Linked DNA regions of Frankia alni ACN14a. The protein of the gene in region 1 interacts with the protein of each later gene in a pairwise test. Links are inferred from orthologs where the notes say so. Each region holds a gene or a part of one and is shown on either strand. Other genes may lie near its edges. The genes, in order: nth and aceE.

Evidence for each region.
Region 2: the proteins of nth (region 1) and aceE interact in binary tests that used the Escherichia coli proteins (3 or more experiments, as listed by UniProt). The link is inferred for Frankia alni ACN14a from one-to-one orthologs.

Annotation. Positions count from the first base shown.
Region 1 is NC_008278.1:7,128,890-7,141,672, forward strand. The notes cover bases 8,067-10,785. They hold nth (endonuclease III), read left to right. Parts: upstream 8,067-8,918; coding sequence 8,919-9,653; downstream 9,654-10,785. Other genes in these bases: FRAAL_RS28610 (hypothetical protein), read right to left, coding at 8,536-8,772; FRAAL_RS28620 (NUDIX hydrolase), read left to right, coding at 9,659-10,540; FRAAL_RS28625 (plastocyanin/azurin family copper-binding protein), read left to right, coding at 10,537-10,785. In the rest of the region: Sp36 family protein, read left to right, coding at 1-78; FRAAL_RS28585 (RidA family protein), read left to right, coding at 80-568; FRAAL_RS28590 (NUDIX hydrolase), read left to right, coding at 709-1,731; FRAAL_RS28595 (MBL fold metallo-hydrolase), read left to right, coding at 1,885-2,727; FRAAL_RS28600 (AAA family ATPase), read left to right, coding at 3,218-7,066; FRAAL_RS28605 (Crp/Fnr family transcriptional regulator), read right to left, coding at 7,301-8,002; more of FRAAL_RS28625, read left to right, coding at 10,786-11,004; FRAAL_RS28630 (MarP family serine protease), read left to right, coding at 11,023-12,207; FRAAL_RS28635 (alpha/beta fold hydrolase), read right to left, coding at 12,256-12,783. UniProt on the Escherichia coli protein: DNA repair enzyme that has both DNA N-glycosylase activity and AP-lyase activity. The DNA N-glycosylase activity releases various damaged pyrimidines from DNA by cleaving the N-glycosidic bond, leaving an AP (apurinic/apyrimidinic) site.
Region 2 is NC_008278.1:5,481,083-5,491,901, reverse strand. Bases 7,494-10,819 are described here. They hold aceE (pyruvate dehydrogenase (acetyl-transferring), homodimeric type), read right to left. Parts: upstream 10,475-10,819; coding sequence 7,694-10,474; downstream 7,494-7,693. Outside these bases: FRAAL_RS22055 (hypothetical protein), read right to left, coding at 1-1,677; FRAAL_RS22050 (glycosyltransferase family 2 protein), read right to left, coding at 1,786-3,126; FRAAL_RS35620 (DUF5999 family protein), read left to right, coding at 3,526-3,888; FRAAL_RS22040 (bifunctional phosphatase PAP2/diacylglycerol kinase family protein), read left to right, coding at 4,038-5,702; FRAAL_RS22035 (hypothetical protein), read right to left, coding at 5,773-6,609. UniProt on the Escherichia coli protein: Component of the pyruvate dehydrogenase (PDH) complex, that catalyzes the overall conversion of pyruvate to acetyl-CoA and CO(2).

The DNA.
Region 1 (12,783 bases):
GAGCTGGTTCAGGTCATCCCCGCTCCGACGAACCCCGAGGGCCTCGTCGCCTACTTCAAGCGGCCCAAGGGCGCCTGAGATGCCCAGCCCGAGCGCCCGCCTGGCCGGGCTGGGACTGACGCTGCCGCCGGTGGCCAGTCCGGCGGGCGCCTACGTCCCCGCGGTCCGCGACGGCGATCTGGTCTGGACCGCCGGGCAGTTGCCGCTGGTCGACGGGCGGCTGGTCGCCACCGGCCTGGTCGGGGAGGCGGTCGACGCCGAGCGGGCGGCGCAGCTGGCACGCATCGCGGCGCTGAACGCGCTGGCGGCCGTCGCCGCGCAGGCCGGCGGCCTGGACGGGATCGTCCGGATCGTGAAGGTGGTCGGGTTCGTCGCGAGCGCCGCCGGGTTCACCGCCCAGCCCGCGGTCCTCAACGGGGCGAGCGAGCTGTTCGTCGACGTCTTCGGCGACGCCGGCCTGCACGCCCGGTCGGCGGTCGGGGTCGCCTCGCTGCCGCTGGGCGCGCCGGTGGAGGTCGAGGTGGTAGCCCGGGTGGCGGCCCCCGCCCGGGACCGAGCCGAGGCCTGAGCCACCCACCCGAGGCCTGAGCCACCCACCCGAGACCTGAGCCGACCCACCCGAGACCGAGCGGACCCGCCCCGGTCCGGGCGGCGAGGTCCGGCCTCGATCGGCAGCGGCCGCCGGTGGTGCTCACTAGCATCGGGCCCATGGTCGATCACAAGGCTGCCCTGCTCGCCCGGCTGCAACGGTCGCTGGTCGTCGTCCGCGATCCCGCTGGTCGCCCCGGCCCCGGCCCCGGTGGCGGGACGGGGTCGCCGCAGCCGGCGGCGGGCTCGTCGGCGCCCGTGCGCGACGCCGCCACGGTCGTCCTGCTGCGCGACGCGCCGGGCGGTCGCGGCATCGAGGCGTACCTGCTGCGGCGGGTGACGGGGATGGCGTTCGCCGGCGGGATGTACGCCTTCCCCGGCGGCCGGGTGGATCCCACCGACATGGGACCGGACGTGCCCTGGGCCGGGCCGCCGGTCACCGAGGTGATGCACGCGCTCGACGCGGACCCCGCGCTCGCCCGCGCGCTGGTCTGCGCCGCGGTGCGCGAGACCTTCGAGGAGTGCGGCGTGCTGCTGGCGGGCGCCGTTACCCCGGCCCCGGCTGGTGGGACGGCCGGGGCGGTCGGTGGGACGGCCGGCGCGCGCAACCTCGACGAGACGGGCCGCGCCGCGGCCCGCCGGGCCCTGGAGCGCCACGAGCTCGGACTGAGCGAGCTGCTGCGCCGGCACGACCTGGCGCTGCGGGCCGACCTGCTCGCGCCCTGGGCCCGCTGGGTCACCCCGGAGATCGAACCGCGGCGCTACGACACCCGGTTCTTCGTCGCGGCCCTGCCCGACGGGCAGTCCCCCGAGCAGCCCTCCCGGGAGGCCGACCGGATGGAGTGGATGCGGCCCGTCGACGCGCTCGAGCGTCACGCCGCCGGCTCGCTGGGCATGCTGCCGCCCACCGCGTTCACGCTGGCCGAGCTGTCCGAGCACGACGACGTCGCGTCGGTCCTCGCCGCCGCCCACGCCCGCGACCTGTCCCCGATCATGCCGAAGATCCTCGTCAGCGGTGGGGAGGCACACCTGCTGTTGCCGCACGACGAGGCCTATGACGGCCCGTCCGCCGACAGCCTGGCCGCCGACAGCCCAGCCGCCGACGGCCCGTCCGCCGAAAGCCCGGACGGCGGCGTCGGCTGAACCGTCCGACATACCGACATCCGCGGGTTGCGGCACGCTCGGCGCGATGTCCCGGTGCGGGACCGTGCGGAACGCACCGCGCAGACGGCAGGCGAGCCTGGTGGCGTACCGGAGCGCGCGACAGTGGGCGGGAACAGCGGTAAGGGTGCTTTCATGACGACTCCTCGACAGGTCACCCCGCTGGCCGCGGTGCTGCTCGCGCCGAACCCGGGTCCAATGACGCTGGACGGCACCAACACCTGGCTCCTGCGCGCCGCCGGCGAACAGGGATGCGTGGTGGTCGATCCCGGGCCCGACGACGCGGGGCACCTGGCCGCTGTGGCGGCGGCCGGGCGCGTCGAGCTGATCCTGCTCACCCACGGACATGCCGACCACAGCGCCGGCGCCGCCGCGTTGCACCGGCTCACCGGCGCCCCGGTCCGCGCGCTGGACCCGGCGCACCGCCTCGGCTCGGAGGGGCTCACCGCCGGCGACGTGATCGCGACCGCGGGGATCGAGCTGCGCGTGCTGCCCACCCCGGGCCACACCTCGGACTCGCTGTCGTTCCTGCTCAGCGGCGACGAACGCCCGGCGCCGGCCCTGCCCGCGGACGCCGCCGGCACCGCCGGCCTGCCGTCCGGGCCGGGGGTCCTGACCGGGGACACGATCCTCGGCCGCGGCACGACCGTCGTCGCCCACCCGGACGGGCGGCTCGGTGACTACCTCGACAGCCTGCGGCTGCTGCGCGAGCTGGGGGAGACCACGGTGTTGCCGGGACACGGCCCGGAGCTGCCCGCCGCCGGCCGTGCCGCGGAGCACTACCTGGCCCATCGGCGCGACCGGCTGGAGCAGGTCCGCCGCGCGCTGGTGGACGCCGGGGTCGACGCGGCCGAGGCCGATCCCGCCGACGTGGTCCGCCGGGTGTACGCGGACACCGACCGGGCGCTGTGGTTCGCGGCCGAACTTTCCGTCAGGGCCCAACTGGACTACTTGCGGGAACATCCCGACATCCCCTGAACGAGCCAGGCACTTCGGGTTGGTCCCCATGGTCGCGACCCGTGACATATCCTCACGGCGGCCGTGAGCCGGGCCACCCGTTCGCCACCCGCGGGCCAGCGGCCCCGGCCCGGTCTCCGCCAGCCCACTGCGGGCCGCTGACCAGGCAGAACAGGCGTCCGGCCGCGGCGGAACGGCAACCGACCGAGCCTCGCCGCGCCCGGCCACGCGGGGCTGGACAGCCCCGGTACCACCGGGAGGCACCCACGCGGCCGCGGTCGGTCACCCGACAGGAGGGGATGCCGGGAAGGAGACCCAGACCACTAAACTCTGGCGCGGAGGGAACCGATCGTGCGCAGGATGACGACTTCGACCAGCCGGCAGCCGAACGACCGGTCCGGGGCGGCCCAGGGCCACCCGGTCGGGCGAGACGCGGCGCCGATGATGCCCCTACCCCGGGAGGCCCGCAGATGAGGGTGCCCGCGCGATCCCCACGCCCCGGGCGGCGACCATGGTGATCACCGCACCGCACATCGGGCCGCTGCGCTGCCCCCGATGCGGCTCGGCGGCGGTCCCCGGCGGGCGGTTCTGCTACCACTGCGGCCTGGAGTTCACCCAGGCCGAGGCCCCGGCGTCCGAGGTCCCGGAACGGCGTGTGGTCACCGTACTGTTCGGCGACCTGTCCGACTTCACCGGCTGGGCCGACAACCGCGACCCGGAGCGCGTGGGCGAGATGACCGACCGGGTGCTCGCCGCGCTGGCCCACGAGATCGACGAGGTCGGCGGGCGTGTCGACAACCTCACCGGCGACGGCATCATGGCCGTGTTCGGCGCGCCCACCGCCCACGAGGACGACCCGGAGCGCGCCGTGCGGGCCGCCGCCGCGATGCAGGAGACCGTCCGCCGGCTCGTGCAGGACACCGCGGGCGACAGCGCGGAGGGCCGCCTCGGCCTGCGCGTCGGGATCAACACCGGCGAGGTCCTCGCCGGGGTGCAGGCGGCCATCTCGTACACGGTGATCGGCGACACGGTGAACACCGCGGCCCGGCTGTCGGCCGCGGCCACGATCGGCACCGTCTACGCGGGCCGTGAGACGGTGCTGGCGACCCGGTCGGTGGCGAGCTGGCGCGAGCTGCCCGACCTCACCCTCAAGGGCAAGCGGGAGCCGGTCCCGGCGTACGAGCTGATCAGCCTGCGCCCCTCCAACGTTGCCCGGCCGGGTCTCGCCGACGACGCGCCGTTCCTCGGCCGCGACGCGGAGCTGGCCGTCCTCGAGACGCTCTTCGCCGAGGTCGTCACCCGGCGCTCGCCGGAGGTCGCGCTGATCGTCGGCGAGGCCGGGATCGGCAAGACCCGGCTGGCCAGCGAGCTGGCCGACCGGGCCGAGCGGACGCCCGGCACGGTGGCGCTGTGGGGACGCACCGTCCGCCACGGCGACGGCCGGGGCCTCGCGCCCCTCGTCGACGTCGTGCGCAACGCCTGCGGCGTCACCGACGGCGACTCGCTCGACCGGGTGGCCGACCGGGTCCGGCGCACCGTGGCCGGGCTGTCCCACCCCCTCACCGGGGCGCGGCTGCCCGCCGGCATCGCCGACCGTTTACTCCTTCTGCTCGGTGTGCCCCTGGACCGGCGCGCCACCATCCCGGCCACCACCCCGGGCGACCCGGCGGCCCGCGCCTCCCACATCGAGGAGGCCGAGCAGCGTGCCGTGGAGGCGACGGTGGAGGCCGTTGCGCTGCTGCTCAGCGCGCTGGCGCGGTCCGGGCCCATCCTGGTGCTGATCGACGACCTGGAGTGGGCGACGAGCCAGCTCAGCGACGCGATCGGCCGGCTCGCCTCGCGCCTGTCCGGGCCGGTCCTGCTCGTCCTGCTCGACCGGGCCGGGCCGCGTCTGGCCACCCTGCCCCGGATCCGGCGCATCGACCTGCAGTCGCTGAGCACGGAGGCGTCCGGCCTGCTGCTGCAAAGCCACCTGCGGGGCAAGACGCTGGAGCCGCACACCCGCGACGACCTGCTCGCCCGGGTGCACGGCAACCCGTTCTTCCTCGTCGAGCTGCTCAACCTCCTCATCGACCGGCGGCTGCTGCACCCGGGCGACGGCACCGGCGACGGCGACCAGGCCGAGCTGGTGCTCGACGGATCGTTGGCGGAGACCCCGTTGCCGGCCGGCGTGCAGTCCGTGCTCGCCGCCCGCATCGACGATCTCGACCCGGTCGCCAAGGCGGTGCTGCGGGCCGCGGCGGTGCTCGGCCGGCGTTTCCCCGCGGAGGCGCTGCCGATGGTCGACGAGCGGCCGGCCGAGGAGGTCACCCGGGCGCTGGAGGTCCTGACCGAACGCCAGCTCGTCCGCCCGCCGCGAGCGGCCGAGACCCGCTGGCGCTTCGTCCACCCGATGGCCCGGGACGTCGCGTACGCCGGCCTGCCGAAGGTCGAGCGGGCCCGCCGGCACGCCACCGCCGCCCGCTGGGGCGTCACGGCGATGATCGGCAGCTCCCGCTCCGTGTCGACCTTCGTCGCCGGCCACGCCCTGCGCGCCTACGACCTGGCCGCCTCGATGGGCCTGCCGCCGAGCGACCCGGCCTGGTCGTCCCGGATGTCCGGGTTCCACGCGCATGTCCGGCTGGCCCGGGCGGCGCTCGCCCGCGACGACCACCGGACCGCGGCCGATCTGCTCGCCAGTGCCCGCCGGCTCGGCCGAGGCATGATCGACACGCAGGAGGACAACGTCGTCCGCGTGCTGCACGCCGAGGCCCTGGTGGGGCTGCGCCACCTCGAGGAGGCCGAGCGCACCCTGCGCCCGGCGCTGCGGGCCGGCGCCCCCGCCCGCCGGGCCGCCGCCTTCTCCGTGCTCGGGGAGCTGCGCCAGAAGCAGGGCCGGACCGAGGAGGCGGCCCAGTGCCTGCTCACCGCGCTGGAATCGGCCCGCCGGGCCGGGGACGAGCGGGCCACCGCCGCCGCGCTGCGCCGGCTAGGCATGCTGGAGTACAACGCCGGCCGGATTGGCGCGGCCGAGGACCGGTACCTCGAGGCCCTCACGATCGCCCGCCAGGTCGACGACCCCCGCGGCGTCGGCTGGGCGCTGCAGCACCTTGCCTGGAGCGCCACCACCCGCGGGGACTACCCCCGGGCCGAACGGACGCTGCGTGAGGCGTCGGCGGTGTTCGAACGGCTGGAGGACACCGGCGGACTCGGCTGGTGTCGGGGCACCGAGGCACTGGTGCTCCTGCTGTCCGGCCAGCTCACCCGCGCCCGCAAGCTCACCCGCGAGCTGATCGAGATCGCGGGTTCCGTCGGCGAGCAGTGGGGCATGGGTGTCTGCCTGACCGTGGACGCGATCGCCGCCGCGGAGCTGGGGGACATCGCCGCCGCAGAGTCCCACGCGCAGCGGGCCACGGAGCTGTTCGAGAATTCCGAGTACACGTGGGGATCGATGCTGGTGCTCGTCGCCCGGGGCCTCGCCGCCCGCGGCGCTGGCGAGCCGGCCCGCGGGGCGAGGTACCTCGAGCAGGCCTGCGACCAGGCCGCCGAGCGCGGCCACGTGGTCGTCGGCGCCCTGGCGCGGGTGCTGCTCGGGCTGACCCTGCTCGACGCCGGCGAGGTCGACCAGGCCGCGCAGGCCGCCGAGATCGCCCTCACCGACCTCGAGCATCTGGAGCTCCACCCGCACGCCCAGCTCGGAGCAAAGGTGCTCGTCGCCCAGATCGCCCGCGCCCGCGGGCGGACCAGCGCCGCGCTGGACCTGCTGCGGGAGGCGCTGTCGGCGAGCGAGCCGGCGACGCTGATGTTCCCCCGCCGGCAGGCGTACGCGCACCTCGCCGGCATCCTGCTGGACGCGGGCCAGCCGGCCGAGGCGCTCGAGGTCGCCCGGCGGGCGGTCGCCGTGGACGCCGAGGACGTGCGCGCCCAGGTGCTGGGCTACCGGGCGCTGGGCACAGCGCTCGTGGCCAACGGCGATCTCGAGGGCGGCCGCGGAGCCTACCTGCGGGCGCTCGCGGCGGCGACCGCCACCGGCGCCGTCAGCGAGGCGCCGCAGACCCGCCGGCTGCTGGCCAGCCTGCCGCCCAGCGGGGGCCCCGCCGGGGCCGGCAATCCCGCGGGCAGCGGTGGCGGTCCAGCGGGCAGCGGTGGCGGTCCGGCCGACGGCGCGGGACCCACCGTTGTCCCGGACGCGGGCGGCCCCGGCGCGGGCCTACCGGAGGCGGGTGTCCCCACCGCAGCGGACGCGCGGTCCCGGCGCGGGGCGCAGCCGGCAGCGGCACAGGCACAGGCACAGGACCTCACCCTGCCGGGGACGACCGGGGACGCCGATCACGCGCGGACAGCATCCTCGCCGGCCGCGGTCGCGGGCAGCGCCGGCTGACCCGCGCAGGGCCATGGGGTGACGTCAGGGGCCGGCGGGCGGGTCGTCCATCGGGGGCGACCCGCCCGCCGGCACGGTGTGCGGGCGTATCGCGGGGCGCGGATGTAGGGCTGTCGGGCTGGGCGCGGGCGTGCCGGTGGAGACGAGTGGCTGACTGCACGGGCAGGCGGCTGGGCGCACGGGGCTCCGGGCCGTCCGGGCGGATCCGGAACGGCGCGTGACGAGCGCCGGGAACTAGCGGGCTCGGCGGGACAGCCGTTCGCGGTCGAGCAGCACGACGGCACGGGAGTCCAGGCGAAGCCAACCGCGGGTGGCGAAGTCGGCAAGCGCCTTGTTCACCGTCTCCCGGGAGGCGCCGACCAGCTGGGCCAGCTCCTCCTGGGTGAGCCCGTGCTCGACCCGGACACCGGCCGCCTCGTTGCCCGGCTGCGCCGGCTCACCGAACCGCTCCGCCAGGTCGAGCAGGGCTTTCGCCACTCGACCCGGAACGTCCGTGAACACCATGTCCGCGACGTTGTCATTGGTGCGACGGAGCCGACGGGCGAGCACGCGCAGCAGCATTGCGCCCGCCTCGGGGCGGGAACGCAGCCAGGGCCGCAGCGCGGTGTGCTCCAGCGACAGCAACGACGCATCCGTGACCGCGGTCGCGGTAGCCGTGCGTGGGCCGGGGTCGAACAACGAAAGCTCCCCGAAGAGGTCACCAGGACCCATTACGGACAGCAGGTTCTCCCGGCCGTCGGCCGACTGACGCCCTATCTTCACCTTTCCGGACAGGACCACGAAGACCCGGTCACCGACGTCTCCCTCTCGGAACAGCACGTCCCCGCGGGTGACGTCCTGCCGATCAAGATGGTCGGAGAGGGCCAGCCGATCCTGCTCGGAGAGCCCGACGAACAGCGGTACGCGGGCAAGCAGATCCTCCACGGTCCTGAGCATGCCAGGACTATCGGTGGAGGGCACGGGCAGGGACCCCCAGCAATCAAATTGCTCCACGGAGGTGAACGTGGAGCGACCAACCGTGTGCCGTTCGCGAGAATCCGCCCTTGATCAGGCACTTCCGGATGCCACGTCCGGGTGTTTTAATCCCCACCACCGCGCCCCGCCACGGGCGGCGGGAGCCGTCTCGCCCGGACGGGCCAGATGTGTACCGGGTCGATCGGCCCGGTCGCCGATGGGCCGATGGACCCGGTGCAGGCGCCTGGACGGATGGCCGGGGGCCGCCAGGGCCTTCGGCCCGGGGCCCGGGGGGCTCCCCGCCCGGCGCCGCTCCCCCACTGTGCCCGCCGTCCGAACCCGCCACCTGCGGCAATGCCCGCGGGCGCCGAAACCGACAGAAAAGCAATCGGATGCGCCACCCGCCGCGCACCTGTACCCGGACCGTTGTTGGCGCGCGGCGGGCGACATGTGATATACGCCAGGACCGGCCATCCACCCGACACCGAGAGAACGGCGGCAGGCGTGCCGGGGCATCAGGCCGCCCGATGCTTGCCGGGCGAGCCTCGGCGCAGCCGGCGCCGGTACCGCTCGAGCGCGGCGGGCAGGCCCTGCTGGACGAAGGTGTCGACCTCGTCAGGTTGGGCGTTGTCGAGGAAGCCCTCCAGTCCCTTGCCCGTGTCGGCGGCGTTCAACGGGCGTTCCACCCGTTCCATCGCCAGCAGAAGTCCGAGAAGCACCAGAGGAAAGAAGATCGCGGCAATGACAAACATGACTCCTCCATGGTGGCCGACGAGCGATCGGCAGCCGCACCGGGGGTGGGTGTGTCGCGGATCGGGTTGCCGGCATCGGTCATGACCACACGGCACGCCCACCGGTGCCACCAGGGCCGGATCGGCCGGCGGATACGCTGCGGGACATGCCCGCCGCCGTCGACACCGCGACCGAGACACCACTCGCGAGGACCCGGCGGGCCCGGCGGATCGTGCGTCTGCTGGGCGAGGTCCACCCGGATGCCCGCATCGCGTTGCACTTCGACAACGCTCTCGAGCTGCTGGTCGCCACGGTGCTCTCCGCCCAGTGCACCGACAAGAAAGTCAACGAGGTCACGCCGGCGGTGTTCGCCAGGTATCGGTCGGCAGCGGACTACGCGGCCGCCGACCGGGCCGAACTCGAGACGCTGCTGCGGCCGACCGGGTTCTTCCGCGCGAAGGCGAACTCGGTGATCGGCATCGGCGCGGCACTCACCGAGCGCTTTGGCGGCGAGGTCCCCCGCCGGCTCGACGAGCTGACCACCCTGCCCGGCGTGGGCCGCAAGACCGCCAACGTCGTCCTCGGCCACGCGTTCGACACCCCGGGCATCACCGTGGACACTCACGTCGGGCGCCTGGCACGCCGGTTCGGGCTGACCGGCGAGACCGATCCGGTCCGGGTCGAGGCCGACCTCGCCGGGCTCATCGAGCGGCGGGACTGGACGATCGCCTCCGACCGCATGATCTTTCACGGCCGGCGGTTCTGCCACTCCCGCCGGCCGGCGTGCGGCGCCTGCGCCCTGGCCCGCCTGTGCCCGTCGTTCGGACTCGGTCCCACGGAACCGGACGAGGCCGCCAAACTCGTGCGGGGAACACGCGGCGACGTCGAAGCCTTGCGGTGAGGGAGATGTCCACGCCTTCGCCCGCTTCCCCCGACGCACCCTTCCCCGGTCCCGCCAACGCCACCGCATCGCCCCCCCACATCGCCGCTCCGGCCGAGGTCGCCAGCCCGGTCGAGGTCGCCCGTCCCGGCGAGATCGCGCACCCCCCCGCGGTGCCGCGCCCGTCGGATCCCGTCGACACGGCGAGCCTGAGCGACACGGCGAGCCTGAGCGACACGGCGGCAGGCCGCTCCGCGGCACCGGCATGGTTGCGCAGCCTCGCCGGCCACCTGGGCGATGCGCTGGTGACCGGCCGAACCCGCCCGGGCCCGCGCGCCGCCGACGCCCGACCGGCGGCCGTCCTCATCCTGTTCGGCGACGGCCCGGACGGCCCGGACGTCCTGCTGCTCGAACGGGCGGCCGAGCTGCGCAGCCACGCGAGCCAGCCGGCGTTCCCCGGCGGCGCCGCCGACGCCACCGACGCCGACCGGGCGGCCACCGCGCTGCGAGAGGCCGCCGAGGAGGTCGGCCTCGACCCGGCGGGCGTCGAGGTGCTGGCCGTCGCCTCGCCGCTGTACCTGCAGGCCAGCCACTACCTCGTCACCCCGGTGCTCGCCTGGTGGCACACCCCGTGCGCGGTCGCACCCGTCGACCTCGCCGAGACGTCGTTCGTCTCCCGGGTCCCGCTGGCCGAACTCGCCGACCCGGTCAACCGGGTGATGCTGCGCTACGCCCAGGGTGGCCTGCTCAGTCCGGCGTTCCAGGTCCACGGCATGCTGGTCTGGGGCTTCACCGCCGGCATCCTCGACATCCTGCTGCGGCTGGGCGGATGGGAGCGCCCGTGGAACCACACGGCGGTGGTGGACTACCCGCCGAACGCGCCCCGAGACGAAAGGCACCACCGTTGACATCCTCCCCCGCGGACCGCGACCAGGCGGCCCGCCCGGCGGACCCGGGCTCACCCGGCCGGCGAGCGTCCCGCGCCGCGGCGCTGCTCGGGCTGGTCCTTGCCGTGCTGCTGGGCGTCGCGGGCTGCGGCGGCGACGGCGGCAGCAGTCCGTCCGCCGGCCCCACGCTCAGCGCCACCCAGGGGACGGACGGCGTCCAGGTGTTCGCGGTCACCGGCCTGCCAAGCATGAAATTCTCCGCCACGGAGCTGCTGGCGAAGCCCGGGAAGATCCGCGTCGACTTCTCCGTGGCGCAGGGCTCGGCGCCGCACAACTTCGTCGTCCCGCGCATCCCCGCCGCGCACACCAGCATCGTCTCCGCCGGAGAGTCGCAGAGCGTCACCTTCACCGTGACGGAGCCGGGCGACTATCCGGTGGTCTGTACCCTGCATCCCAACATGACGGCCACGCTGAAGATCACCTGAGTCCGGGTCGACCCCGCCGTGCCCAATGTGCTCGACGTCGTCCTGTTGGTGGTCGTCGTCCTCTTCGCGGTCTCCGGCTACCGGCAGGGCTTCCTGGTGGGTGCCCTGTCGTTCGTCGGCTTCCTGGGCAGCGGAGTGCTCGGCGCGAAGATCGCAAAACCGTTCACCGAGCTGATCGGTCAGCAGGGCCATGGTGCGCTGGTCGGCCTGCTCGTCGTGCTCGGGCTCGCCCTGGTCGGCCAGGTCGCCGGCACGGCGCTCGGCGTCGCGCTGCGTGAGCGGCTGACCTGGCGGCCCGGAAGGGCCGTCGACGCCGCCGCCGGGGCGGTGCTCTCCGGCGTCTCGGTGCTGCTCGTCGCCTGGCTGCTCGCGACCGCCGTCGACCGCTCCCCCTTCGAGTCCCTCGCCCGGTCGGTCCACGACTCCCACGTGCTCGCGGCGGTGGACGCCGGCATGCCCGACGGGGTCCGCGAGACCTTCGCCGACCTGCGCCAGATCGCCGACGACACGGCCTTCCCCGAGGTCTTCGCCGGCCTCGGGGGCGAGCGGATCATCGCGGCCGGCCCGCCGGACCCGGCCACCACCCAGGCCGCCGGGGTACAGGCCGCCGCGGCGAGCATCGTGAAGATCCGCGGCGTCGCCCGGTCCTGCGACCAGCGGGTCGAGGGCTCCGGCTTCGTGATCGCCCCCCAGCGGGTCATGACCAACGCGCACGTCGTGGCCGGCGTCCGTCACCCGACGGTCGTGCTGTCCACCGGCACCCTGCCGGCCGAGGTCGTGGTGTTCGATCCGGACCGGGACGTCGCCGTGCTGCGGGTGCCGGACCTGCAGCGCCCCCCGCTGCGGATGCGGGCCAGCCCGCCGGCCGCCGCCGAGGAGCCGGCGGTCATCGCCGGATATCCCCAGGACGGGCCGTACACCACCGTGGCTGCCCGCGTCCGCAACCACCAGCGGGCCCGCGCGGCGAACATCTACGAGCACGGCACCGTCGTGCGCGACATCTACTCCGTTCGTGGCCAGGTGCTGCCGGGGAACTCGGGCGGCCCGCTACTCGCCCCGGACGGGACCGTGCTCGGCGTGGTGTTCGCCGCGGCGATCGGCGACGACGACACCGGCTACGTGCTCAGCTCCGCCGAGGTTGCGCAGCCCGCCGAGGTCGGCAGCGTCGCGGTGACGCCGGTCAGCACGCAGGGCTGCGACTGACGGCCGGCCGGGATCGTCCGTGGGTCGTCCCGGACGTCATCCGGACGGTCAGGAGTCGAGCCAGGCCAGCAGCTCGGCGTTGACGAGGTCCGGGACCTCCTCGTGCGGGAAGTGTCCGACCCCGCCGTGCAGCTTCCAGGTGTAGGAACCGCTGACGTAGCGCCCGGACCCCTGGGCGGTGGACGGCAGGAAGCAGCGATCGGCCGCACCGTGGATCTGCAACGTGTCGACGTGCAGGGAGCGCCGCAGCACGCCGGCGAACCGCGCCCCGTCCGGCCGGAACAACGAGCGGAACACCCATCGGTGGTACTCCAGGGAGCTGTGCGCCACACCGGGGATACGCATCGCCGAGCGGTAGCGCCCCTCCGCCTCGGCGTCGGGATACCCGGGACCCCCCCACGCGCGCAGGAGGACCGCAACCCGGAGGGCATCCCTGGCGACCAGGGACCGTTCGGGGCGCCACGGCAGTTGGAAGCCCGCCAGGTAGCGGCTCGCGGCGCCCTGGCCCCGTGGGTCCGCCGCGATCTGGTGACGCAGCCGCAGCGGGTGGGGCATCGCCAGGACGGCGAGGCGGCG
Region 2 (10,819 bases), 1.7 Mb from region 1 along the record:
GCAGACCGTGGCCGCCGGCACCAGGAGGATCATGACGCCGGCGGCCGCCAGCAGGGCCGTGTCGGCGCGCAGCCGCCGGTGCTCGACCGTCTGGTCGAGCCAGCGTCGGCGGGCCCGGGCGCCGCGCACGCCCAGGCGCGGGGCGCGGCGCCGGGCCGGCACCGCGATCGCGACGACGGCGAGCAGCAGCATCCCGGCCAGCACCGGCCCGGGCGTGAAGCCGTACCGCTGGTATCCGCGCAGGAAGCCGGCCGTCGACGCGTGGACCTCGCGTTTCGGGGTGTCGCCGTGCAGGCCCAGCAGCGGCTCGCCGTTGTGCAGGAAGCGGGGCTCGTTCCCGGTGGGGAAGCGCCAGGTCGCGTCGGGCCAGTCGCGGTGCCCGATCGGCCGGCCGGGGCGGAAGTAGTGGACGAGTTCCCCGCCGACCATCCGGGCGTAGTCGCCGGGCTGGTAGCGGATGACCTGGTGGGTGAAGTCGCGCAGCAGCGCGTCGCGCTCGTCGGCGGGCACGTGCAGCCGCCGGGACGGGCTGTTGACGCTCCACACGTAGTAGCTGGGGTCCGGCCGCTGGGCGACGGGATGGGGGGAGCACAGCACGAGCTGGGGGCGGCTCAGGTGCAGCCGGTCGCAGTCGGCGATCGGTGCCACCCGGCCGTACATCCACACCGCGTCGCCGCCGGTGAGTGCGTACTTCCCATGGCTGGAGTGGAACCAGGTGGCGTAGCCGGCGAGCGGCACGGCCAGGGCGACGACGAAGGTCGCGAAGCGAAGCCAGCCGACCCGGCGCAGTACCAGGTAGCCGACGACCAACACGGCGAGGGCCACGCCGATCGTGCGGACCAGGCCCGCGCCGGCGAGCAGCAGCCCGGCCAGCCCGCACGCCCACACCGACGGGCGGGGCGACCAGGTCAGGGCGACGATCGCGGCGACCAGCAGCACCGCGAACAGCGTCTCGGCCATCACGTAGTGCTCGATGACCAGCTCGTAGGCGTCGAGCAGGACCGGCGCCGCGGCGAGCGCCGCGATCGGCGCCGCGACCCGGCGGTGCACCAGCAGGACGTAGAGGGCCACGCCCAGCGCCAGCCCCGCCGCGTGCTGGACGACGGTGACCCACCAGAGGCTGTCGGTGAACGACAGCAGCCGCAGGAACGCCGGGTAGCCCGCCGGCCGCATCGGGTCGGGGGCCTTCAACGTCGACAGGCGCAGATAGGCGTAGGAGTCGCCGTAGAACTCGAACGCCGGCCGGTAGGCGTAGGCGGTGACGGCCCGCAGCGCCACGCCCGCGGCGAGCAGGATCGCGAACGGCAGATGGCGCAGCGGCCGGCGGTCGCGGTGCGGCGGTGGCCGGTCCGCACCGCCCGCGTCGGCGCCCAGCAGGACCGGGGCGTCGGGCGACACCGGGACCCGCGCGGCGCGCTGCGCGTTGCCGGCATCGTGCGGAGCGCCACCGGCGTCATCGCTGCCGCCGCCGTCGCCGTCGCTGCCGTCGCCGTCGCCGTCGCTGCCGTCGCCGTCGTCGCTGCCGTCGTCGCCGCTGCCGCCGTCATCGCCGTTCCCGTCGCCGTCTCGACGCTCGGGTTCGTCCCACCGGCCCGGTTCGCCGAGAGGGTCCGGCTCGTCGGGGTAGGCGGGGTAGGGAGGGCCTTCGGGGTCGGCGGCAGCCGCCGTCGCCGCCATGCTGACCGGGGGCCGGGGCGGGGAGCCACCGTCCCGATCAGGATGCGCTGGAAGAGGCGGCGGGAACTGGTGCCTGCCCAGGACGACCATCGTCGATGTCCGCCGTTCTCAGAACCCGACGGCCTCGGCCGGGTGTTCCTGCGTCTCGTAGTGCATGCCGACCAGCGGCGCTCCGCCGGGCGGATCACCGGGTGCCCGCATCGCCGGGCGGGCGGCGGCGCGCTGGTGGCCGCCGCTGGGCCCCGCGGTCAGCAGGCGCAGGAAGAACGAGCCGAACGCGGTCTGGGCGCCGAGCACCATCAGGGTCATCGCGAGCAGGGCCGGGCGCATCTCGTTCAGGGGACCGAGGTCGTTCGCGAGCCAGCGCACGAGCACCACGACGTCGACGACGAACCCGACCGTGAACAGTCCGGCCCCGACCGCCAGGCCGCGTTCGAGGGTGAACACCCGGTGGACCAGCGGCAGCGGCCAGCGGCGGCGCTCCTGCCAGCCGACCGCGTGGTTGTGGACGTCCGCGCAGACGCCGAGCAGCACCAGCTGCCAGCCGAGCAGCGCCAGCAGCGCGAACAGGATCGAGAAGTGCAGGTCCAGGCGGTGGAAGCCGACGTCCAGGGAGCCGGGGAGCAGGACCGCCTGGCCGACGAGCCCGAGCGCCAGCAGCACCAGACCCGGCAGGACGAACAGGTACCGCGGCGCGAGCAGCAGCATGAACCGCAGGTGGCGCCAGCCGTCGCGCAGGGAGTGCAGCTTGGAGTCACCCACCCGCGGGTGGTAGGTGATCGGCACCTCCTCGATGCGCAGCCCGGCCCGCCCGGCGGCGATGACCAGCTCGCTGGCCAGCTCCATCCCCTCGCAGCGCAGCCGCATCCGCAGGTACGCCTCGCGGCTGAACGCGCGCATCCCCGAGTGGGCGTCGGAGGAGCGCACGTCGAACAGGCGGTTGAGGATGCCGGTGAGCACCGGGTTGCCGACGTAGCGGTGCAGCCAGGGCATGGCGCCGGGCAGGATCTTCCCGGCGAAGCGGGAACCGAGCACGTAGTCCGCCCGACCGGCGCGCAGCGGGGCGAGCAGAGCGGTGAGGTCGGAGAAGTCGTAGGAGTCGTCCGCGTCGCCCATCACGATCAGCCGCCCCCTGGCGGCGGCGAAGCCGGCCAGGTAGGCGTTGCCGTAGCCGCGCCGCGTCTCGTGCACGACCCGGGCGCCCGCCTCCTCGGCGAGCTCGGCCGACCTGTCCGTCGAGCCGTTGTCGACAACGACGACCTCGCCGACGGCGCCCGCGGCGGCCAGCCCGGCGAGGGCCTTGCGCACGCACACGCCGACGGAGTCCTCCTCGTTGAGGCACGGCATGACGACCGAGACCTCGAACGCCTGCCCGCGCGAACGGGTTGCCCCGCCGGTGGCGGGAGTCTCCCCGACGGTGTCGGCGCCGGTGCCCGTGGCACCCTCCATCGTCCGTACCCCCTCCATGGCCGGGCGTGCCCGCGACCGTCCACCGGTGGCCGTCCGTGACGGGATTCCCCTGACCGGTCGCCGGTGTGCCGGCGGCCAATCGTGCAGGTGGACGCATCAGCAGACCGACGCGAGTCATTCTGGCGGCCGGTGCCGCGGATCGCTCGCCCGCAGCCCCGTAACCTACCGATCTGCTCGGATGGTCGGATTACCGGTGTCCCTCTGCGGACACATCACGGTCTGTCCGAACGGGTTGCATGGAGCACCCTGCGCCTGCTGCCCTGGTCAGGACCGATCGGTGCGCGGTCTGTGACCGGCCCGCGCTGTGGCGCGGCAGACACGCCGGGCCCTCCGCACGCGCCTCGGTGTGACGCTTCTTACGGGGAGGCGTAACGTCTGGTGCCCGTGCAAGCTGTTCGCGTTTCAGACGAGGTGCCGACGCCCAACGCGCCGACCGACGACCCGACCGATCCCGCCGCCTCCGCGGCCCCCCGCGCATTTCCTCCACCGCGGCGCGGCTGTCCGCACTCCCCGCCCTGCCCCGCGGCGGACGGTGCCGACCGGGACGCCGCGCGGGTGACCAGCCAGCACTGGGACCAGGGCTGGAGCCTGTTGTGCAACGGGGTGATCCTGTTCGACGACACCGGGGAGATCCTGCCGACCGGTCGCACGGTCGAACCGCGGCGTGCCCTGCCGCGGGCGGCCTGCGCCCCGCGGCCCCCGGCGCCCCGGCGGGCGAGCCAGGCTCCCGTCCGGGTCTGACCGTCCGGGTCTGACCGGCCGGCCTGAGCGGCTGAGCGGCACGTCCCGCCGGGTCTGACCGGCCGGCCGCCGGCGGGGCGTCGTGGCCCGCGGCTGTGAGGTTTCGTCCAGATTGATCCGGCGACCCCCTGGGCGGGTACGGTGCCGGCGTGACGGCGAGATCGGCGGGCGGGTCTGTGCGGGGGATTGTCGGAGTGGCGCGGGGGACCGGCCTGGCCGACCGGTGGCGGGCGGAGGTGTCCCGCGGGTCGGGCGGCGGCCTGCCGTCGGCCGCGAGTCCGGTCGGGCGCCGGGCGCGCCTGCTCATGCGCCGCGACATCGCCCTCGGCCGCAGCTTCGTGCAGGCGTTCACCCGGGCGGACCGCTCCCTGTTCACCGCGCTCGCCGGCGGGCGCCCGCTGCTCGACCCGGTCCTGCCGCGGCTGTCGCATGCCGCCGACCACGGTCTGCTGTGGTGGGGTGTGGCGGGGGCGCTGGGGGCCAGCAAGGGGCGCCGCCGCCCGGCTGCGGCCCGGGGCCTGATCGGGCTCGGCGTCGCCAGCGTCCTGGCCAACGGGCCGGCCAAGCTGGTGTTCCGCCGCGACCGCCCGCCGACGCACGGCATCCCGCCGCTACGCCGGCTCTCCCGCGACCTGACGACCTTTTCGTTCCCGTCCGGGCACGCGGCCTCCGCCGCCGCCTTCGCGACCGGGGTCGCCCTCGACGCCCCCGGGGTGGCGGTGCCGGTGGCCGCCCTCGCCGCCACCGTGGCGTTCTCCCGCGTCTACGTCGGGGTGCACTACCCCGGGGACGTGGCCGCGGGGATCCTGCTGGGCGTCGGCGCGGGCCTGCTGACCACGAAGGTGATGCCGCGGCGGCCCTGGGTGCCGGCGCGGGCGAGCCCGGCGTCGGCCTGGGCGCCGGCGCTGCCCGAGGGTGACGGCCTCACCGTCGTCGTCAACGCGCGTTCCGGCCAGGGCAACCACGCCGATCTGCTCGCCGTGCTGCGCGCCGACCTGCCCCGGGCGGAGGTCGTCGAGGTCGGACCGGCCGACGACATGGCCGCCGCGCTGGCCGGCGCCGCGTCGTCGTCGAGGGTGCTGGGCATCGCCGGCGGCGACGGAAGCATCAACGCGGCCGCGCAGGTGGCGCTGGCCCGCGGCATGCCGCTGGCGGTCTTCCCGGCGGGCACGCTCAACCACTTCGCCGCCGACCTGGGCCTGGTCGGCGCCGGGGACTCGGTGCAGGCGATCCGTGAGGGGGCGGCGGTCGCCGTCGACCTCGGTCGGGCCGACGGCATCTCCGCGGTGTTCGACCGGTTCTCCCGGATCTTCGTGAACACCGCCAGCCTCGGCGGCTATCCCGACATGGTGGCCGTGCGGGAGAAGTTCGAGCGGCGCATCGGCAAGTGGCCCGCGATGATCATTGCGCTCTGCTGGATCCTGCGCCACGAGCCGCCGTTCGAGGTGGAGATCGACTCCGAGCCCCGTCGGGTCTGGCTGATCTTCGTCGGCAACGGGGTGTACCGCCCCGACGGCTTCGCCCCGACCTACCGCAACCGGCTCGACGAGAGCCTGCTTGACCTGCGGATCGTCGACGCGTCGGCGCCGCTGGCCCGGCTGCGGCTGGTGGGGGCGGTCCTCACCGGCCGGCTCGGCCGCAGCCGGGTGTACGAGCAGCGCACGGTGGAGCGGGTGCTGATCTCCTCCCGCCAGCCCGGGCCGCTGCCCTTCGCCTGTGACGGCGAGGTCACCGAGGGGGTCGAGCGGATCGTGATCACTCCGAGCGGTGCCCGGCTGATCGTCTACCGCCCGCGCCGCCCCGGCGACAGCTGAGCCGCGACGCCCGGCGGCCGGCGCCCCGGGCGTCCGCAGGCCCGGCGCTGGCCGCCGCGGGCGCGGGCGTTCAGCCGCCGCGGTGCTGGAGCGGGATGAGCGTGTGCAGCGGGCGGGTGAGCTGCGTGAACTGGGAGGAGTCGAGGAGGTCCTCGACGAGCAGCGCGCAGGCCAGGTCGGCGCACAGCTCCATGACCCGGTGGTCCTCGCTGGAGTCGGTGGCGGCGCGCTTGCCGCGGCAGTCCGGGCACAGCCGCCAGAACCCCTCGGCGGCACTGCGGCGCACCAGCGTCCACACCCGTCGGCGACCGGTCACCACGGCGCTCGCGAACGCGGCGTCCATGGCCTGCTGGTGGGCGGAGTCGTCCCGGGTCAGGGCGCTGACCAGCAGCCCGTCGAAGACCTCCAGGCTGTCCGGGTCGTGGCAGCGGCCGGCGAGGACCGGCAGCGCGGCGAGGACCCGCTTGACGTCCGCGGCGGCCGGGCCGAGGTCGGGCTCGTGCGAGCGCGCCCGCGGGTACACCGCGCGCCAGGGCCGCATGAGCGCGGCGTACTCGGCGCGGCCGAGGATGGGCCGCGCGTAGGAGGCGGCGACGGCGTCGCGCATCGCGCGCAGCGCGGTGGCCGCGACCGACGGCTCGACGGTGACGTAGTCGGCGCCGGCGAGGTCGTCGGCGTAGATGGCGCTCAGAGCGTCGAACGCGGCCAGCACCTCGACGATCAGCGGCGAGTCGGGCGCCAGCGCCTTGTCCCGGGCGGCGGCCAGGTAGCCGGAGTTGCGCCAGGCCGCGGCGAGCGAGCCGAGCTCGGCGTCGGTGGTGTGCACGAGCTGGGCGAGGATCCCGAGGATCCCTCGCAGGTTGGGATGCTCCTCCAGCCGTTCGATGCGGCGGGCTCGCAGGATCATGCCGCCCGCCCGCCGCTGGTGGGGGCCCCGGCGCACACGGATCGCCGCGGGGTCACCGCGAGCCTGCCCGGCCACGGCGCGGATGGTGCCACCGCGAGTGTGGGGGTCGTCGTGACACCGTTCACCTCGTCCTCCTCGACCGTCGCGGCCTGCGCCGGGCAGCCGTCGTCCGAATCCGTGCGGGTGAACCGGCCGGACGTCCCGTCACCGGCCGGATCATGGGCGGCGCGGCGGATGCGGCGACCGTACCTGATCACTTCATGGTCTCGCGTACCAGGCAGGCCACATCTCGTCGCTCTCCGACACCGTAGCTGCGCGGGGCGGCGTACGCGGGGAGTGCCGCCTGCGTGGGGTCCGCGGCGTGGTACGCCGCGTCGCCGATCTCCCGATGTCACCTCCGTGAGACTAGTGTTTGCGGCCCCGATGTGGAACTCGTTGTGCCTTTAGGCGGGGCATGACGGTGGTGGCACGGCCGTGCCAGTGCGGGCCCAGGACGGATCGGCATGGCTGCCGGAGGCGGTCTGGCACGTCGGTGTCGGCCACCCTGGTCACGCAGGGCGACACCGACGCCGGTGCGCACCGGCGCGCCGCCGCCGCGCCCGGCCGGGGTGAGGCTCGTGACACCACGGCCGGGCCGGTATCGGCCCGGCCGGCGGCCTCCGGCTGGGCCGGGGCCCGCTTGGGCGGCGTTTTCCCCGGGAGTGCCGGCACCGGCGGGTGATGATGGCCGGCGCCGGCAGGGGGTGCCTCCGCGCGGGGGTGGGACCGGGGGTGGCGCGCCGCGTCGCGACCCTCCGATGGTGGCACCCCTGCCGGGGTGGACCGGGGGTGCCGGGCCGGCCGGCGCCGCCGCCGTCGCCTCCCCCCGAGGGGTGGGACCGGGCGTCGCCCCGGCCGCGGAAAGACCGGCGGGCCCGGGGTGGACGGCCTGGTCAGGTCGTCCACCCCGGGCCCGCCATGGGTCGGTCGGCCCGCAGGCCGGCCGGCGTGGTGGCCCAGCCGGGCGTGGTCACTCAGCCCGGCGTGCTGGCCCGGCCCGGCGTGCTGGCCCGGCTCGGCGTGCTGGCCCGGCCGGGCGGGTGGCTCAGCCGGCGTCGGTGCCGCCGACGGCGTCGTCGTCGTCGCGCAGGCCGAAGCGGCGGATCGCGTCCTCGACCAGGCTGGCCTTGACCTCGCCGGCCCGGACCAGGGACTCCAGGGCGGCGACGACGACCGACTCGGCGTCGACCTTGAAGTGCCGGCGCAGCGCCAGCCGGGTGTCGGAGCGCCCGTAGCCGTCGGTGCCGAGCGAGGTGAACGCCTGCGGCACCCAGCGGGAGATCTGGTCGGGCACCGCGCGCATCCAGTCGGAGACCGCCACGACGGGGCCGGGGGCGCCGTCGAGGATGCGGGTCACGTACGGCACGGCGTCGTCGGCCTCGGGGTTGAGCAGGTTGGCCCGCTCGCAGTCGAGGGCCTCCCGGCGCAGCTCGTTCCACGAGGTCACCGACCACACGTCGGCGGCGACGCCGAAGTCGGCGGCGAGGATCTCCTGCGCGGTGAGCGCCCAGTGGATGGACGTGCCGCTGGCCAGCAACTGCGCCCGCGGCCCCGAGCCACCCTCGGCGCCGCCGCTGGGCAGGCCGCCGACGAGCTCCTCGGCCGGCCGGAACCGGTACATGCCCGCGATGATCTGCGCCGGGTCGAGGCCGGCCGGCTCGGCCGGCTGCGGAACGGGCTCGTTGTAGACGGTGAGGTAGTAGAAGACGTTCTCGTCACGCTCGCCGTACATCCGGTCCAGGGCGTCGCGGACGATGTGCGAGACCTCGAACGCGAAGGCCGGGTCGTAGGCGACGCAGGCCGGGTTGGTCGAGGCGAGCAGCAGCGAGTGGCCGTCCTGGTGCTGCAGGCCCTCGCCGTTGAGCGTGGTCCGCCCGGCGGTGGCGCCGAGCAGGAAGCCGCGGCCGAGCTGGTCGCCGAGCGCCCACATCTGGTCACCGGTGCGCTGGAACCCGAACATCGAGTAGAAGACGTAGACCGGGATCATGTACTGCGCGTGGGTGGAGTACGAGGTCGCGGCGGCGATCACCGAGCCCATCGAGCCGGCCTCGCTGATGCCCTCGTGCAGCATCTGGCCGGACTCGGACTCCTGGTAGGACAGCAGCAGCTCGCGGTCGACGGCCTCGTAACGCTGCCCGTGCGGCGAGTAGATCTTCGCCGTCGGGAACATGGCGTCCATGCCGAAGGTGCGGGCCTCGTCGGGGATGACCGGCACGAACCGTGCGCCCATCTCCTTGGTCTTCATGAGGTCCTTGAGCAGCCGGACGAACGCCATGGTCGTGGCGACGGGCTGCTTGCCCGAGCCCTTGCGCAGCTCGTCGAAGATCTTCGCGGGCGGCTGGGGGAGCGGCTTGGCCCGCACGACGCGCCGCGGCATCGACCCGCCGAGCGAGGCCCGGCGCTCCCGCATGTACTGGATCTCCTCGGAGTCCGGCCCCGGGTGGTAGTAGGGGGGCAGGTCCCCGGCCAGCGCCGAGTCCGGGATCTCCAGGTAGAGCCGGTCGCGGAACTCCTTGAGCTCCGCCTTGGTCAGCTTCTTCATCTGGTGGGTGGCGTTGCGGGCCTCGAAGTCCTTGCCCAGCGTCCAGCCCTTGATGGTGTGGGCGAGGATGACCGTGGGCTGACCGGTGTGCTCGGTGGCCGCCTTGTAGGCCGCGTAGAGCTTGCGGTAGTCGTGGCCGCCACGGGAGAGCTTGCGCAGGTCGTCGTCGGCGAGGTCGGCGACCATGCGGCGCAGCCGGGCGTCCGCGCCGAAGAAGTGCTCGCGGATGTACTCGCCCGAGGACGTCGTGTAGGTCTGGAACTGCCCGTCCGGGGTGGTGTTCATCCGGTGGACGAGGGTGCCGTCGGTGTCCTTGGCCAGCAGCGGGTCCCAGTCGCGACCCCAGACAACCTTGATCACATTCCAGCCGGCGCCGCGGAACAGCGACTCCAGCTCCTGCATGATCTTGCCGTTGCCGCGGACCGGGCCGTCGAGGCGCTGCAGGTTGCAGTTCACCACGAAGATCAGATTGTCGAGCTCCTCGCGGGCGGCGACGCCGAGCGCCCCGATCGACTCCGGCTCGTCCATCTCGCCGTCGCCGAGGAACGCCCACACCCTGCTGTTCGAGGTGTCCTTGATCTGGCGGTTGAGCAGGTAACGGTTGAAGCGTGCCTGATAGATGGCGTCGATCGGGCCGAGGCCCATCGACACGGTGGGGAACTCCCAGAAGTCGGGCATGAGCCGCGGGTGCGGGTAGGACGACAGCCCGCCCGACTCGCTTTCCCGACGGAAGGCGTCGAGCTGGGACTCCGTCAACCGGCCTTCCAGGAACGCGCGGGCGTAGATGCCCGGCGAGGCGTGCCCCTGGATGAAGATCTGGTCACCCGAGTCGCTTCCCGGGGAGGAGCTCAGGTGGTCCTTGCCGCGGAAGAAATGGTTGAATCCGACCTCGTACAGGCTCGCGCTCGACGCGTAGGTGGCGATGTGGCCGCCGACGTTGAACTCGGGCCGGTTCGCGCGGCTGACCATGATGGCCGCGTTCCACCGGATATACGCCCGGATGCGGCGCTCGACATGTTCGTCGCCGGGGAACCAGGGCTCGCGCTCCGGCGGGATCGTGTTGATGTAGTCCGTGCTGGTCAGGCCGGGAACGCCGACCGCCTTCTCACGGGCTCGTTCGAGGAGCTTCAGCATGAGGAAGCGGGCCCGGCCGCGGCCGGACTCCTCGATGACCGCGTCGAGTGACTCCAGCCACTCGTTGGTCTCCGAGGGGTCGATGTCCGGCAGCTGACTCGGCAGCCCGTCGGTGATGACCGAGAACTTCCGGGTTGTGTCCTGCGCCACGCCTTCTCCTGCTCCTCAAGCTTCCGGGGCCGCCGGTGCCGCTCGAGAAGATCCTCCTCGTGCGTCCGCCGGCCCATGTGTCACTTCACGTGCACGGGGATGCGGGAACCCGCATGATCGATGCATCGCCGCGTCCTGGCCGCTCGTCACCTTCTCCTCCGGCGTGCCGCTGCGGGTGATCGACCGACTCCCATCGGCCGAGGCGGGACCCGGCGGGCGAACACGCCTTGGTCCCATCGTGCTCCGTTCGCGCGACCTCGTCACGCACGCCTTGGTTACTTTCGAGTAGAGAATCGGGCGATACGCGTGGCGTTGTCGACATGTCGTCCGCGCCGCAGCCGGTGA